2 regions of the Paenibacillus sp. FSL K6-2862 genome follow, and region 2 is predicted to be linked to the other one. Evidence: riboswitches for the same ligand, from Rfam matches in the RefSeq annotation. Region 2 holds a riboswitch; the other holds the start of a gene.
What was found. A riboswitch is a leader RNA that binds a small molecule or an ion and turns the genes downstream of it on or off. The one in region 2 is predicted to bind FMN.
Positions count from the first base shown of each region.

Region 1: another riboswitch for FMN. It lies ahead of ribD (bifunctional diaminohydroxyphosphoribosylaminopyrimidine deaminase/5-amino-6-(5-phosphoribosylamino)uracil reductase RibD); the one in region 2 lies ahead of MHB82_RS14745 (DMT family transporter).

Region 1 covers NZ_JBBOSN010000001.1:4,454,094-4,461,549, reverse strand. The annotation lists gene lysA (diaminopimelate decarboxylase) at 1-831, shown strand, start outside; gene MHB82_RS20070 (peptidylprolyl isomerase) at 1,045-1,476, shown strand; FMN riboswitch at 1,630-1,794, shown strand; gene ribD (bifunctional diaminohydroxyphosphoribosylaminopyrimidine deaminase/5-amino-6-(5-phosphoribosylamino)uracil reductase RibD) at 2,158-3,261, shown strand; gene ribE (riboflavin synthase) at 3,308-3,976, shown strand; gene MHB82_RS20055 (bifunctional 3,4-dihydroxy-2-butanone-4-phosphate synthase/GTP cyclohydrolase II) at 4,016-5,254, shown strand; gene ribH (6,7-dimethyl-8-ribityllumazine synthase) at 5,340-5,807, shown strand; gene MHB82_RS20045 (segregation and condensation protein A) at 5,910-6,710, shown strand; gene scpB (SMC-Scp complex subunit ScpB) at 6,679-7,344, shown strand.
Region 2 covers NZ_JBBOSN010000001.1:3,235,604-3,243,059, reverse strand. The annotation lists gene MHB82_RS14760 (amidohydrolase family protein) at 1-1,277, opposite strand, end outside; gene MHB82_RS14755 (CGNR zinc finger domain-containing protein) at 1,452-2,024, opposite strand; gene MHB82_RS14750 (DinB family protein) at 2,187-2,690, shown strand; FMN riboswitch at 2,773-2,923, shown strand; gene MHB82_RS14745 (DMT family transporter) at 3,068-4,048, shown strand; gene MHB82_RS14740 (amidase) at 4,190-5,686, shown strand; gene MHB82_RS14735 (Ger(x)C family spore germination protein) at 6,085-7,212, opposite strand; gene MHB82_RS14730 (GerAB/ArcD/ProY family transporter) at 7,199-7,456, opposite strand, start outside.

The DNA.
Region 1 (7,456 bases), 1.2 Mb from region 2:
ATCTCCACTGGTCAAACAGATTCAAAATTCGGATTCGATATCGGTAACGGAACAGCATTTGAAGCGATTGAGCTGGCTTCCAAACAGTCCAACCTTGTGTTGCTGGGTGTTCACTCCCACATCGGTTCTCAAATCTTTGAGGTGGAAGGCTTCCAAATGGCGATTCAGCGTGTAGCTGAATTTGCTGCAAGCGTATATGAGCGTATTAACGTAGCGTTCAAAGTGGTTAACCTGGGCGGTGGATTCGGTATCCGCTATACAGAAGGGGATACTCCGCTTGAAGTCGCACAATACGTAAAAGCCATCACAGATGCGGTCAAAAATCACTTTGCCCAAATTGGATATGACGTTCCGGAAATCTGGGTTGAACCAGGACGCAGTATCGTTGGTGAAGCAGGTACAACGCTGTATACCGTTGGTACGAGCAAAGACATCCCTGGTGTGCGCAAATATGTCGCAGTGGATGGCGGCATGACGGACAACCCGCGTCCGGCACTGTATGAATCCAAATATGAAGCTGTACTTGCCAACCGTGCAAATGAGTCGGCTCAAGAGACCGTATCGATTGCCGGCAAATGCTGCGAGAGCGGCGACATGTTGATCTGGGATCTGGACCTGCCTAAAGTTCAGAGCGGTGATCTGCTTGCCGTTGCCTGCACAGGTGCGTACAACTACTCCATGGCAAGCAACTATAACCGGATTCGCCGTCCGGCAGTCGTGTTTGTCAAAGACGGCCAAGGTGATGTGGTTGTACGTCGCGAAACGTACCAGGACATCATTCAGAATGACCTCGTGCCTGAGCGTATCACCAAACAGCCTGTAACTCGTTAATGTTAAGAAATACTAAATAGTAAAAAGACAAAAAGGAACATTCCTTTTTGTCTTTTTTTTGCCTCCAAGCCCAACATTTTTGAAAAAAATTGCGGTTTATTTTGCGGTTGGACTCGTTTCGGTGTACACTAAGAAAAGTGCTATAGAGCTTGGCCCAGGGTCATGCAGGATGGCACCACTAACGATGGTCAATACGAAAGGAGTCATTTACATATGGCGAAACAAGCGAAAATCAAAATGGCAAACGGCGGAGAAGTTCTAATCGACCTGTTCGATCAAGAAGCTCCAAACACAGTGGCAAACTTTGAGAAACTGGCTAACTCCGGCTTCTACAACGGTCTTGTATTCCACCGCGTAATTCCAGGCTTCGTCGCACAAGGCGGATGCCCTAACGGAACGGGTGCTGGTGGCCCAGGATACACAATCAACTGTGAGATCAACCCGAACAAACATGAGCGCGGAACACTTGCTATGGCACACGCAGGCCGTAACACAGGTGGAAGCCAGTTCTACATCTGCTACCAGCCACAGCCGCATCTGGATGGACAACATACTGTATTTGGTAAAGTAACCAAAGGTATGGAGTTCGTTGATGCTTTCGAAGGTCGCGACAAAATGGAAACTGTTGAAGTCGTAGAAGTTTAATCGTATCCTAATCGATAAAATGGCCGTTTCGTTGATAAGACGAAGCGGTTTTTTTATGTCCTTTTGCTTATTAAAAGTTAGTATGTGACAAAAAGGAACAAAAAACAATTGATTTTTCAGCGTTAAAGTGCTAACATCCAATTAATAACGAAAGCGATCCTTCAGGGCAGGGTGCAATTCCCTACCGGCGGTGATGCACCTGTGTGAGGATATCTATCCAGCACTGTTGCAAAGTCCGTGACCTGTCTGCCTGTGGCAGATGGCTGATCTGGTGCAATTCCAGAACCGACAGTATAGTCTGGATGGGAGAAGGAGAGGGGTGCAGCCCCTAATTGGACTGCACTCCGCAGATGCGTTGCTGCATAGTGTAAGACGAGGTTTTATTTCTGTGCAGGGAATGTCGGTTATCCGGCGGTTTCCATACATATGCCACATCATAGAAGCTCTTTACCTGTAATTGTGTTCTTTAGGTATGTGTTTGCTTTCACTTGCCTGAAATGGAATTATGGCGGAGTGCTGTTGGCAATCGTATCAACGACATCCTGCTGGTGACACATGTCTCTCATCATCCCTACCCGAACGATTGTTCGAGTGGGGATTTTTTATTTGGATATGGTATAACCGCCTCTCTGCTCGATGGGAGGCCTATAATTTAAGATTCTAACCGTGGGGTGACCGGACTTGGAAATGATCAATGATGAATTTTATATGGGGCTTGCGTTGGATATGGCAGAACGTGCACAGGGGCAAACGGGGATTAACCCTGTCGTCGGATGTGTTGTTGTAAAAGAAGGCCGGGTTGTAGGTCTGGGAAGTCATCTCAAGCGGGGTACGGGCCATGCGGAGGTACACGCATTGAATATGGCTGGCAGCGATGCTGAGGGCAGTACGGTATATGTGACGCTGGAGCCTTGCAGCCACTATGGCAAGACGCCGCCATGCAGCGAACGTTTGATTCACGAGAAAGTGAAGCGGGTCGTGGTGTGTTGTGAGGATCCAAATCCGCAGGTATCCGGCAGAGGAATCAGCATGCTGCGTCAACAAGGTATTGAGGTTGAGGTTGGCATTCTGCGTGATCGCGGAAGACGTCTGAATGAAAAATTCATCAAGTACATTACCACCGGTTTGCCGTTTGTCACTTTAAAAACGGCATCCACGCTGGATGGTAAAATTGCAACCCGCAGTGGAGACAGCAAATGGATCTCCAACGAACCTGCACGGGAAATCGTACATGCACTCCGCCATCGTCATCAGGGCATCATGGTTGGTGTAGATACGGTTATCGCAGACAATCCGGAGCTGACCACCCGCCTCCAAGTGGAAGGGATCAGTCCTGTGCGAATTGTTGTCGATTCGAAGCTGCGTCTCCCGGTTGGAGCCAAGATGGTCAAGGATGGACTAGCACCGACATGGGTACTTACGACCGATGAGGCGAGCCATGAGGCGGCCGAACGGCTGGAAGCCTACGGTGTAGAAATTATTCGCTGTGGTCCTGGACCACGTGTGGATTTGCTGAGTGCGCTTAGCAAGCTGGGAGAACGAGAAATCGGCTCCATCCTGCTTGAAGGCGGAGGCACGTTGAATGGTTCCATGCTGGAAGCCAAATTGGTCGATCGGCTGTTGATGTTTATCGCTCCAAAGATTGTGGGCGGATACGACACACCCGGAAGCTTCCGATTTGAAGGGGTGGAGCGCATGAGTCAGGCCATTCAATTGAATCAGCTGGAAATTGAGCAAGTTGGAGATAATATCAGTATAGGCGGAATCCCTGTCTGGCCTGAATAACGGAGCGAATGAGCAAGGCAAGATATAAGCATAAGGAGGCGGCAGCATGTTTACCGGTTTGGTGGAAGAGGTCGGTCAGATTCGGCGTATCGGTCGAAAAGGCGAAGCATTGGTCCTGAATATCGGAGCTTCCGCCATCATGGACGATCTGAAGATTGGTGACAGTGTATCTGTAAACGGAGTATGTCTTACAGCAACGACGCTGGAAAGCGGAGGATTTACCGCAGATGTCATGCCTGAAACCTACCGTCATACCAATCTGAGTCAGCTGCAATCAGGCAGTAAAGTGAACCTGGAACGGGCGATGCAGTCGGGTGGGCGTTTTGGTGGACACATCGTACAAGGACACGTGGATGGTACGGGAGTCATTGGCGGGATCACACGTGATCAGAATGCGGTTGTTTTTGAGATCAAACCTGACGACCACGAACTGTTCAAATATTTAATTCCAAAGGGGTCGGTAACCCTCGATGGCATTAGTCTCACCGTGGTGAAGACAACAGAAGCATCGTTTACCGTATCGATTATTCCCCATACCATTGGAGAAACGGTGCTTCAGGTGAAAAAGCCGGGGGATACCATCAACATTGAATGTGATATTTTGGGGAAATATGTGGACCACTTGCTCCATTACGGCAAAGGGCATCCCGAGACGGGTGCTGGCAAACCGAAAAGTATCAGTGAAGAGTTTTTGGCCAACCATGGCTTTGCATAAGGAACATAACCATTATAAAGAGAGACTGGAGGGGAACTTATGTCAGATCAATCCATACTAGATCCCATAGAGGAAGCGATATACGATTTGATGCGCGGCAAACCCGTCATTGTTGTGGATGATGAGGATCGGGAGAATGAAGGGGACTTTATCGCGCTGGCAGAGAAGGCTACACCTGAAGTAATCAACTTCATGATTACCGAGGGCAGAGGCCTGGTCTGTGTTCCCATTACGCAGCAGCGTGCAGATGAGCTCAATCTGAAACCGATGGTTCAGCAAAATACAGATTTCCATGGAACGGCATTTACAGTTTCCGTGGATCACAAGGATACAACAACAGGCATATCTGCACATGAACGATCCATTACGGTGAAGGGTCTAATTGATCCGGAAGCCAAAAGCAGTGATTTCCGCAAGCCGGGGCATATGTTCCCGCTCATTGCCAAAGACGGAGGAGTGCTCCGCCGTGCCGGGCACACGGAAGCTGCTGTTGATCTGGCGATCATGTGCGGTTCCTATCCGGCTGGTGTGATCTGTGAGGTCATCAAGGAAGATGGCACAATGGCGAGACTGCCAGATCTGCAGGAAATTGCCCGCAAGCATGACCTGAAACTGATTAGTATTCAGGACATGATTCGTTACCGTAATGAGAAGGAACAGCTGGTTCAACGTGAAGTGGCTGTCCGCATGCCGACGGATTTTGGCGAGTTTCAAGCAGTGGCCTATACGAATGCAGTGGACAATAAAGAGCATGTAGCATTGGTCAAAGGTGAAATCGATTCTTCGAAGCCTGTATTGGTTCGTGTTCACTCCGAATGTCTTACAGGCGACGTATTCCACTCCCATCGCTGTGACTGTGGACCGCAATTCGATGCAGCCCTCAAACAGATTAATGATGAAGGCAATGGCGTTTTGCTCTATATGAGACAGGAAGGCCGAGGCATTGGACTGATTAACAAACTCAAAGCCTATAAGCTGCAGGAGGAAGGTCTGGACACCGTAGATGCCAACCTGAAACTCGGGTTTGCCGCTGATCTGCGTGATTATGGTATTGGTGCACAGATTCTGAAGGATCTCGGCGTTCGCCAAATTCGCCTGTTAACGAATAATCCCCGCAAAATCAAAGGCCTTGAAGGTTATGGTCTTGAAGTGGTGGAGCGTGTTCCGATCCAGATGGAAGAGAACGAGGATAATACGCTTTACCTGCATACCAAGCAGGCGAAGCTTGGGCATATGTTGAAGTTCGATGATATCGAACAGAACGAAGAGAAAAACTAATCTTTTTGCTCATGTAATTTATGGAAAAATAAATGCTCACAAACGGTTAATTACATTACATTATTCATTAGAGGAGATGACTTAAATGCCGAACTTTTTTGAAGGACATTTGGTATCGGAAGGTTTAAAATATGGAGTGGTTGTAGGACGTTTTAATGAATTTATCACAAGCAAATTGCTCAGCGGAGCACTCGATGCGTTCAAACGTCACGGGGTGCAGGACAGTGAAGTCGACGTAGCCTGGGTTCCAGGAGCATTCGAAATCCCGCTGATTGCACAGAAAATGGCGGAGAGCGGCAAATATGACGCTGTCATTACATTGGGAACGGTTATTCGTGGCTCAACGACACATTATGATTATGTGTGCAACGAAATGGCAAAAGGAGTGGCGGCCATTAACCTCAAAACGGGCGTGCCTACGATCTTTGGTCTGGTTACAACGGAGAATATTGAACAGGCGATTGAACGTGCTGGTACGAAGGCTGGTAACAAAGGTTGGGATGCTGCCACGGCTGCAATTGAAATGGCGAACTTGACGAAACAGCTAAAATAGTGCTTATTTAATGTAGTGCCCTGCTCTGCGCAGACGAATTCGGGAGATCGGATTCGGCGGCTTAGCGGGGTTTTGTATTTTTCTGGCGGGAGGATTCGTCTAGTGACGGTAGTTACATATAAACTGGAAACTTTTGAAGGGCCTTTGGATCTGCTGCTTCATCTGATCGATAAGGCAGAAATTCATATCCAGGATATTCCCATCAGCGATATTACCGATCAATATATGGCGTATCTGCATTCGATGCAGGAATTGGAGCTGGATATTACGAGCGAGTTTTTGGTAATGGCAGCAACGCTTCTGTCCATCAAGAGCAAACTTTTACTGCCCAAACCACCGGTGATTGAAGACTTTGAGGATTATGATTATATGGAAGAAGAAGATTATGATCCACGTGCGGAGCTGATTGCACGTCTGATAGAATATCGCAAATACAAAGGAATAGCCCGTCATCTGCATGAGCGGGAATGGGAACGGAGCCTTATTTTCTCCAAAGAGCCTGAGGACCTGAGGCCATATATGCCTGTGGAGACCCAATCAAATCCGGTAGAGGGTTTGCATACTTCGGATCTGATTGCTGCTTTTCAGAAGGCACTGCGCAAGGCAGAGAAGCGTACAACGGTTACACGAATTCAGCGCGATGAGATCTCGGTGAAGGATCGTATACGTGATGTCGTTGGAGCACTGGAGAGTATGGGACCCGGAGGAAGGCTGTTATTTTCCAAACTGCTGGATGACCAGATTTACCGGCATGAAATTGTAGTCACATTTTTGGCTGTACTGGAACTGATGAAGATGAAACAGATTGTCTGTTATCAGGAACGGATGTTTGAGGATATCGTTATGGAGTGGAGAGGGGAAGCAAGGAATCATGGATTTTCCGAAATTGAAGTCGATTATTGAGGGGCTGCTCTTTTTGTCCGGAGAGGAAGGTCTAAGCATCAAACAAATTGCTGAGATCGTGGATCAGCGGGTAGAACTGGTGTCAGATGCCGTAGAGGAGATGATCGCTGACTTCATGAACCAGGGGCGAGGCGTTCAAATTCTCAAAATTGCGGGAGTGGTCCAGTTGGGAACGCTGCCGGAGCATGCTGCGTATTTTGAAAAGCTGGCTTATTCTCCTGCACGGACCTCGTTATCTCAGGCTGCACTTGAAACACTCGCCATTGTAGCTTATCGTCAGCCCATTACACGGGTTGAGATCGAAGAGATTCGCGGTGTGAAATCCGAACGGGCCATCCATACACTGGTCAATAAGGATTTGATTCAAGAAGTAGGACGAGCTGAGGCGATTGGGCGACCTATACTGTACGGAACAACCAAATCGTTTCTCGACTACTTTGGACTTGCTTCACTTAAAGATCTTCCGGAACCGGGCTTGTTTGAAGACTCCGAGAATCTGGAAGAAGAGACCCAGATGCTGTTCAACAAGCTGGATGGACAACAGGTGGACTTGGGAAGCACGGATCAGAATGATTTTGATCATGAAAATATGGATAACAATCATGAGGTTCATGACGAGGATCTGGACTCGTAAGAACGAATTGTTCATAGGAAACAGTAATAAACCGGTGCCTGATAAGGTGGCGGTTTTTTTGCATGCCATGAACCCTTAGCAAACGTGGGGAATTTCAACTCCTGAATGGAAT
Region 2 (7,456 bases):
ACATGCAGCAGCTTACCATTTTGCTTCACAAGTTTTCCTGCAACAAAGACCGTGTCCACATTGGATGGATTGGCGAATTGCACAACAGCACCGATCGGATCGTGAACGGGGAACAAATTCAGATCGGTTGTGCGAATCATAATCAAATCGGCTTCTTTTCCCGGTGTGACTGAACCTGTTTTCCGCTCCAGCCCTAAAGCCTGTGCACCGGCCGAAGTTGCAAACCGCAGTACCTGACTCGATTGTAAACTCAGCTCTCCAGGCATTTCGCCTTGCGCAAGCAATAACTCGTTCGTTCTGGAACGCTCAGCTTGCAACGCAAATTTCATCTGTGAAAACATGTCTCCACCTGTCGAAGTCACCACATCCACTCCAAGCGTTGGCGTACCACCATGTTCTAGAAAATATCCTGTAGCAGGATAGCCATGTCCCATCATCATTTCTACTTCAGGCGTAACTGACAAAGAGGCTCCAGTGTCTGCCAGCATTTTGAATTCGTCCATGCCCATCGTATTGCCGTGAACGACATTAATACGCGGGGTAAGCAGCCCTGCCTCGTACATTCGGCTAATGGAACGGTCTGCAGATCCCCAGCTACCAAACCCGACATGCATTGAACAAATTGCATCCAGTTCTTCTGCGAGCTGAATGTCCTGCACCGTTGTATCCCAGTGGCTAAACTCTGGGCCGCGAATAGCTAGTCCATAAGTGACCAATTGGTCACTAGAGGAGAAATAACGCTCCTTCACCCCTCTGATATTCTCCGGGTATGAAAGGGTACTTTCCCGATTCCAATAGGCGGTTTCCCCTGGAACACCGTGAGCAAAGACAGCTCGGATCCCTGCATCCTGCAGCCCACGAATAAGTCCATCGGTGTGATCAGGTGAATATGGCATGCTCCAATCAAGTACCGTCGTCACACCCGCGTTAAGCGCTTCCAAAGAACCTAGAAGATTGGCAATGTAGCTGTCCTGTGGTCGAAGCTTGCTTCCCATGGCACCATAGTACAGATTTTGCAAATACACAGGCAGCGACCAGTTCGTTCCAGCTGTTTTCACAAGAGATTCCCACATATGCCGGTGTGTATCCACCAATCCAGGCATGACAATCATGTCTGATGCGTCGATCACCACAACATCTGCATCGGACACCTCGATATTCGGTTGAACGGCTGCAATCAAAGAGTCCTGAATAAGTACATCTGCCCTGTTAAACTGACCAATACGAGCATCCATCGATAATACACAACCGTTTTTCAATAGATAACCTGTCCCCATGAGACACCTCTCCAATCGTAATGGTTTGTAAAATGATCTGATCCGCATTGCTTGTCCTTACATATGATTTGTGACTATATTTTCGCTAGTATATATACATTATATACCGATTGTTAATATTTATCAATTCTGAACACCAAACGACTATCAATAGTGATGACTGTTCTTAAATTGTTAAACTTCATTCTTTTTTTCGCTGGATTCCAGCTTACGCTTCGCTCGAAAACGCCTGACCTTCATTAGATTACCACACATTTTTTCATCGCAATATTTCTGTGTCCTACTCCGAGTATCGTCATAGAAGACCCAGCGGCAGTCCGGGTTGTCACAGCATCGAATTCTCTTACCTTCGCCCTCTACCAGTGTTAGGGCAAAGTCAGCAGCGACCTCTGCCATCACCTGAAACCAATGTGCATGGATGGGAACCAGCTTAACATCCAGTCCTTGATCCTGTGAGATTAGTCGTCTGATCACCCCACCACTCCGCATAAAGTCATTTAACCATGCTAGATCTTTCTCCGTTAGGGGCGTTCCCGCTGACAAGCGGATAGCCAGAGACTGTAACTCATCTCTAAAGCTTCTCATGGTGGATTCCTCTTCAGTCGATGCAGGCACTTGTGCCTCTAATTGCCAACGATTCAAGAAATTCTGCTGCCAGCTTGATTTTCCCAGTCTGTCTTCAGATCGATCCCCGCCGCGCCAATCATGATAGTCGCTATTCACAAAATCTGTCCATAACCTATCCATCTATACCCCCGCTAATGTAACTATCTAAATCAAATAAAGATGGTTACTTTCTTTTGTATTGTGTTATATTAATTGTAACCATTTCAAACCATATTAGCTAGTTACAAGCATGAAGACGCAAGTCATGAGATGAGTTCCACTAGAGAGGAATGAACTTTAAAGATGACGTCTGTTACAACTGCATTAGATGTGTTGGTTATTCAAAAAGAAGATACCTGGGATCAATGTAACTGGATCGTCCCATTGTCGAAGGCACTTGAAGAGCTGACCGCAGAGCAAGCAGCTTGGATCCCTCCTTCAGGAGGACTAAGCATATGGCAGCTGGTCAATCATATGTATTATTACAACGAGCGTATCTTAGAGCGCCTTCAAGGTCAGGCTCCATCTGTACCCGCTGCCGAATCGAATGAAGCTACGTTTGACAGTCCCGGTGACCCCTTGGACCAAGTTGGCTGGAGCCAACTTGTGGAGCGAACCACTAAGGTGGCAGAGCAGTTGCACGATAACCTGGTTAATTTACAGGATTCCAGACTCGAAGAAGCTTATTTGGATTCCGAACAAAACTGGGCTCAAACGCTCGCCCGCTGGGTCCTTCACGATGCTTATCACGCCGGTCAGATTGTGCTTCTGCGCAGGCAGCAAGGAAGCTGGAACATCATCTTCTAAAAAAATGCTTGAACTGCTAGCGCTTACAGGAATAAGATGAAATTATTAATGTTACAACTTGTACTATAACCTATAAATTGAATAGGATCTTCGGGGTAGGGTGCAATTCCCAACCGGCGGTGATGTTCCTTCAGGAACCAGCCCGCGACTCGCTGTTAACTGCTTAAGTTATCAGCGACTGACTTGGTGTGACTCCAAGGCCGACGGTACAGTCCGGATGAGAGAAGATCAACACATGACATACCGCCTATGGGAAGGTTTCTTTCCTGACGATATGTTCATGGATGAGCCCCCGTTTATTTGGTTTATGCCAAAACGGGGGCTTTTGTCGATTTTACCAACTGAAGATTCCGTGTTCTGACGAAGGAGTCCTGAATATGGAAAAGACACAGCATGCATCAACTGTTTATCGCAAGGAACGAAGCAATACCGGATTTTGGCTCGTTGTTCTCGGTGCAGCCCTATGGGGCGTAGATCCATTGTTCCGCATCATTTTGCTGCAAACAATGACCTCTACTCAAATTGTACTGGTGGAGCATATTATCGTAAGCTTAGTCGCTATACCCGTCTTATGGAAATTCCGCGCCGACCTGAAACAATTGCGAGCCCGCCACTGGATCGCCGTTATCTTTATCTCATGGGGTGGCTCTGCACTGGCAACGGTTTTATTCACGCTCGCACTGACACACAATGATCCGAATACCGTTTTGTTGCTGCAAAAAATGCAGCCTATCTTCGCGATTGTTTTAGCTAAGTTCTTACTGAAGGAAACACTGCCGCGCCGCTTCGGTTGGTTATTTGTTGTTGCTCTTATCGGAACTTATCTGCTTACATTTGGGTTTACACTTCCGCTTGGAAACTGGAACAATTGGATTCATGCGGGCAGCCTGTTGTCACTTGGCGCTGCTGCCTTATGGGGCGGCTCCACGGTGATGGGCCGACTGATGCTGGGGCAAACCCGTTATGAGACGGTCACCTCCCTTCGCTTCGTCGTAGCTCTGCCCTTGCTGATCTTCATGACCTGGAACGAAGGTGCAGCGTGGACCTTGCCATCCGGTGCAGGAGAACAGGCAGCTGTAGCGCTTAATATTCTGGGGCAGGCGCTATTGCCAGGTTTATTGAGTCTATTGTTATACTATAAAGGTCTCTCGTCCACCAAAGCTTCCGTGGCCACACTGGCTGAGCTGAGCTTCCCAATGGCAGGTGTGCTTGTGAACTGGATTGCATTCCGAACGCTCATCACATGGGAACAACTGCTTGGATTCATTCTCATCTGGATTGCTTTGTTCGCTATATCCAAACAGCAGGAACGATCTACCACAGCTGCAGACGCAGCTCCTAAGCTACGGACAGAGTAATAAAGATCTTATTTATATCTTAAAGGCACTGCACATCCTTCTGGATCGGCAGTGCCTTTTGTCTTTTTATAATTCCAGTGGTACGATGACATATGGACAGCTATTAATACTATTTCATATTTTCGGAGAGGAACGATCGTCATGTCTTCATTCTCATATACGTCCTATGATGCCATAGGTCTGGCTGAACTGGTTCGCTCACGGGAAGTTTCCCCCGTTGAATTGCTGGAAGCGGCTTATGCTCGCCTAGAAGAAGTTAATCCGCAGCTTAATGCGGTCATTCGTACATATGAAACACGCGCACGTGAGGAAGCCGGCTACGTTCGTCCAGATGAACAGCCTTTTGCAGGCGTTCCATTGCTCCTCAAAGACATCTCGCAATCGCTGGAGGGGGAAATCCTGACTTCCGGTTCCCGCCTTCTCAAGGATCATCGGGCTTTGCGCAATTCTAACTTTGTATCCAGACTCCGGGATGCAGGCTTTGTTATTATTGGACATACGAACACACCGGAATTTGGCCTCAAAAATATTACTGAGCCCCTTCTTCATGGTCCGAGTCGCAATCCGTGGAACACGAATCATTCACCCGGGGGTTCAAGCGGCGGTGCAGCCGCAGCTGTTGCTTCAGGTATCGTACCTATGGCCGGAGCCAGTGATGGCGGGGGTTCGATCCGGATTCCAGCCTCCTTCAGTGGACTATTCGGACTAAAACCTACTCGGGGACGGACTCCTGTTGGACCAGGTGTAGGCCGTCAATGGCAAGGTGCATCCATCGACTTCGCGCTATCCCGGACTGTACGAGACAGTGCCGCCTTACTGGACACCCTGCAGGTCATTCAGCCTGAAGCCGCGTTTCATGCCCCGCTCTTTCCGGGCAGTTACTTGGCCGATATGAACTATCCGCACCAACGCAAACTAAAGATTGCTTATACCACGGATTCACCTGTTGGCACCCCTGTCAGCGAGGATGCAAAGGAAGCAGTGTACAAGCTGGTTCGGTGGCTGGAAGAACAAGGTCATCACGTGGAGGAGAAATTGAGTCCGGTCAACGGTGTTCGGTTGATGGAGAACTATTATATGATGAACAGCGGTGAAATGGCGGCGATGATCGCCTCCATGGAGCATGCGTTGGGCCGATCTTTGACATCGAGCGATATGGAAATTGAATCCTGGGTGCTGGCTGAGGCAGGCAAAAAGGTAACGGCTGCGGAATTCGTTCACAGCCTCGCCGAATGGGACGTGGCTGCCGCACAGATGTCTACGCTCTTCGAGCGATACGACTTCTATATCACACCCGTTAATGCTTTTCCTGCACCAAAGGTTGGAGAGCTAACTCCTCATGAGGAGCAAATTCAGCATCTGATGCAGATTAGCGAATTGGACAAGGTGCATCAGCAGCAATTGATCTATGAAATGTTTGAGCCAAGTCTCACCTACACTCCCTTCACCCAACTTGCTAACCTGACAGGCCAGCCTGCGATGAGTGTTCCGCTGCACCTCACAGCTGATGGCTTGCCGATGGGCGTGCAAGTTATGGCAACCAAAGGGCGTGAAGACTGGCTGCTCCATCTGGCTGGCCAGTTGGAAGCATCCGGACTGTGGATAGGAATGAATGGAAACCCACTTTTCCCTGTCTAAATTAAAAAAGGACAACGAACTAACTCCGCGACCTATTGAGTATATTAAGAGTCACGGAGTTAGTTGTGTGTTCGATTTTATGGTAACAATAACATTGCGTTAAGCATGTTTATTCAATTTTTAGATCCGAATTAGGCACACCTATTTCAGGTTTTCCAATTTCGCGCTCAATTAGTTTACATAATATTTATTATGTTAGGAAGTGAGAGAAATTCTTAAATTTAAATTCACATTCATGAAAAGGTACATCTCGTTCAATGAGCTAACGGCATTATCGATTGCGTTGAATTGTTCTTCTGTAAGTCGGCTTTCATCTCCATCCCAATCACCTAACCACCAGAAGAACGAGCAATTATTGCGGTATTCCATAAACATAGGAATAGTCTTGATCTGTTAGATTACTCTACTGCCCCGGTGGCAGCGATTCGAAGATCAACTTCGACATCAAACTGGGCACGGGATAGCTCTTTTCCCCATTGGTCCTGCACTTCCTTGTACAACGGGTACTGAAAAGCCCGTGCATAGAACCCGAAACCGACAGGGTCTATTTCGTGCTGCTGGATTTTTTTAATGAGCTTCTCAATGGCTACTGTCATTTCCTCGCTCAATTTTTTTTCCATGTTTTTGAAATTATCCTGAAGTTCAAATTCAAGAAACTTTTCCGTGATGGCAATAGTTGATTTTACTTTTACCTTGTATCGAAATTTCCCGTTCTCATGAGAAGATTTAATCTTTACTGAGGTGCCTCCTAGCGTAAAACTTACTTTATCTATGTTATACGGAACTGTTTGTTGGAGTTTATCTACAGGATAAGTGAGACTGATTCCGGGTCCCGCCTCCCTTTTCAAAATTTGAAGAAGTGAAGTTTCCTGATAGGTCAGGGACGTTCGGTACTGGGCTTGCCTAGATAGGAGAGTCGTTCCTTTAAGTATGATCTTGTTATTCTCAATCTTGATTTCCGAGATGGCAGGAGTCATCGCCCGGTCGTACAATTGTCGATGCAGCTCTTGCGCAGTTGTTGAGACCGTAGTCGAAATTTGGCTTCCTGATTCGACAATCGCTTTTAAAAACATGAGTATTGGCGGCTGATCCTTCGATTGAAAGTTAAAAATATCCGAAACTGGGCCATCAACTGCGATGATCCTGTCGGTAATCGTATTTCGCGGATCACGAAAGGTCACATCCAATACTTTAAACCAATCTTTATATTTAAGTAATTCTTTCCCTACAACAATGACCTGAAAATTCCGTCCTCCTACCGAACCTGGAAATTGAGCATCCTGCTGATTCTTGGACGATCTTAATCCCTCAGCTAACCCTTGCGCTTCGCGGCTTTTCTTTTGAATGTCTTTGCTGAATACAGGGGCGGAGACATAATAATGGAGCTTTTGGTCTTCGACATCCAAGCCCAATGCCAATGGTACGGTAGCATCTTCCAAATTGGTTTTTCCACTTCCGCAGCCTGTGATTGAGCACACCCCTATGCAAACTACAATAAAAATACCCGTTTTATTAACCCATTTCATGTTTGTTCCCCCCCTTCCATTTGTTGAAAATAACGACATACAAAAGAATGGCTGCAGGCAATACGAATTCCATCACAAATCCGATGAGATTGAGTGAATTGTTGATTTGTCCAGCTGCCATAAAACTCGGGCGATAGATGAAAAAACTGATCTGTATCACAATACACCATACAGCAAGGTGAATATTGTCCTTACCTTTTCCCAGCAACGAGGCAGAGCATCTGGAAACAATGTGCATGGAGGG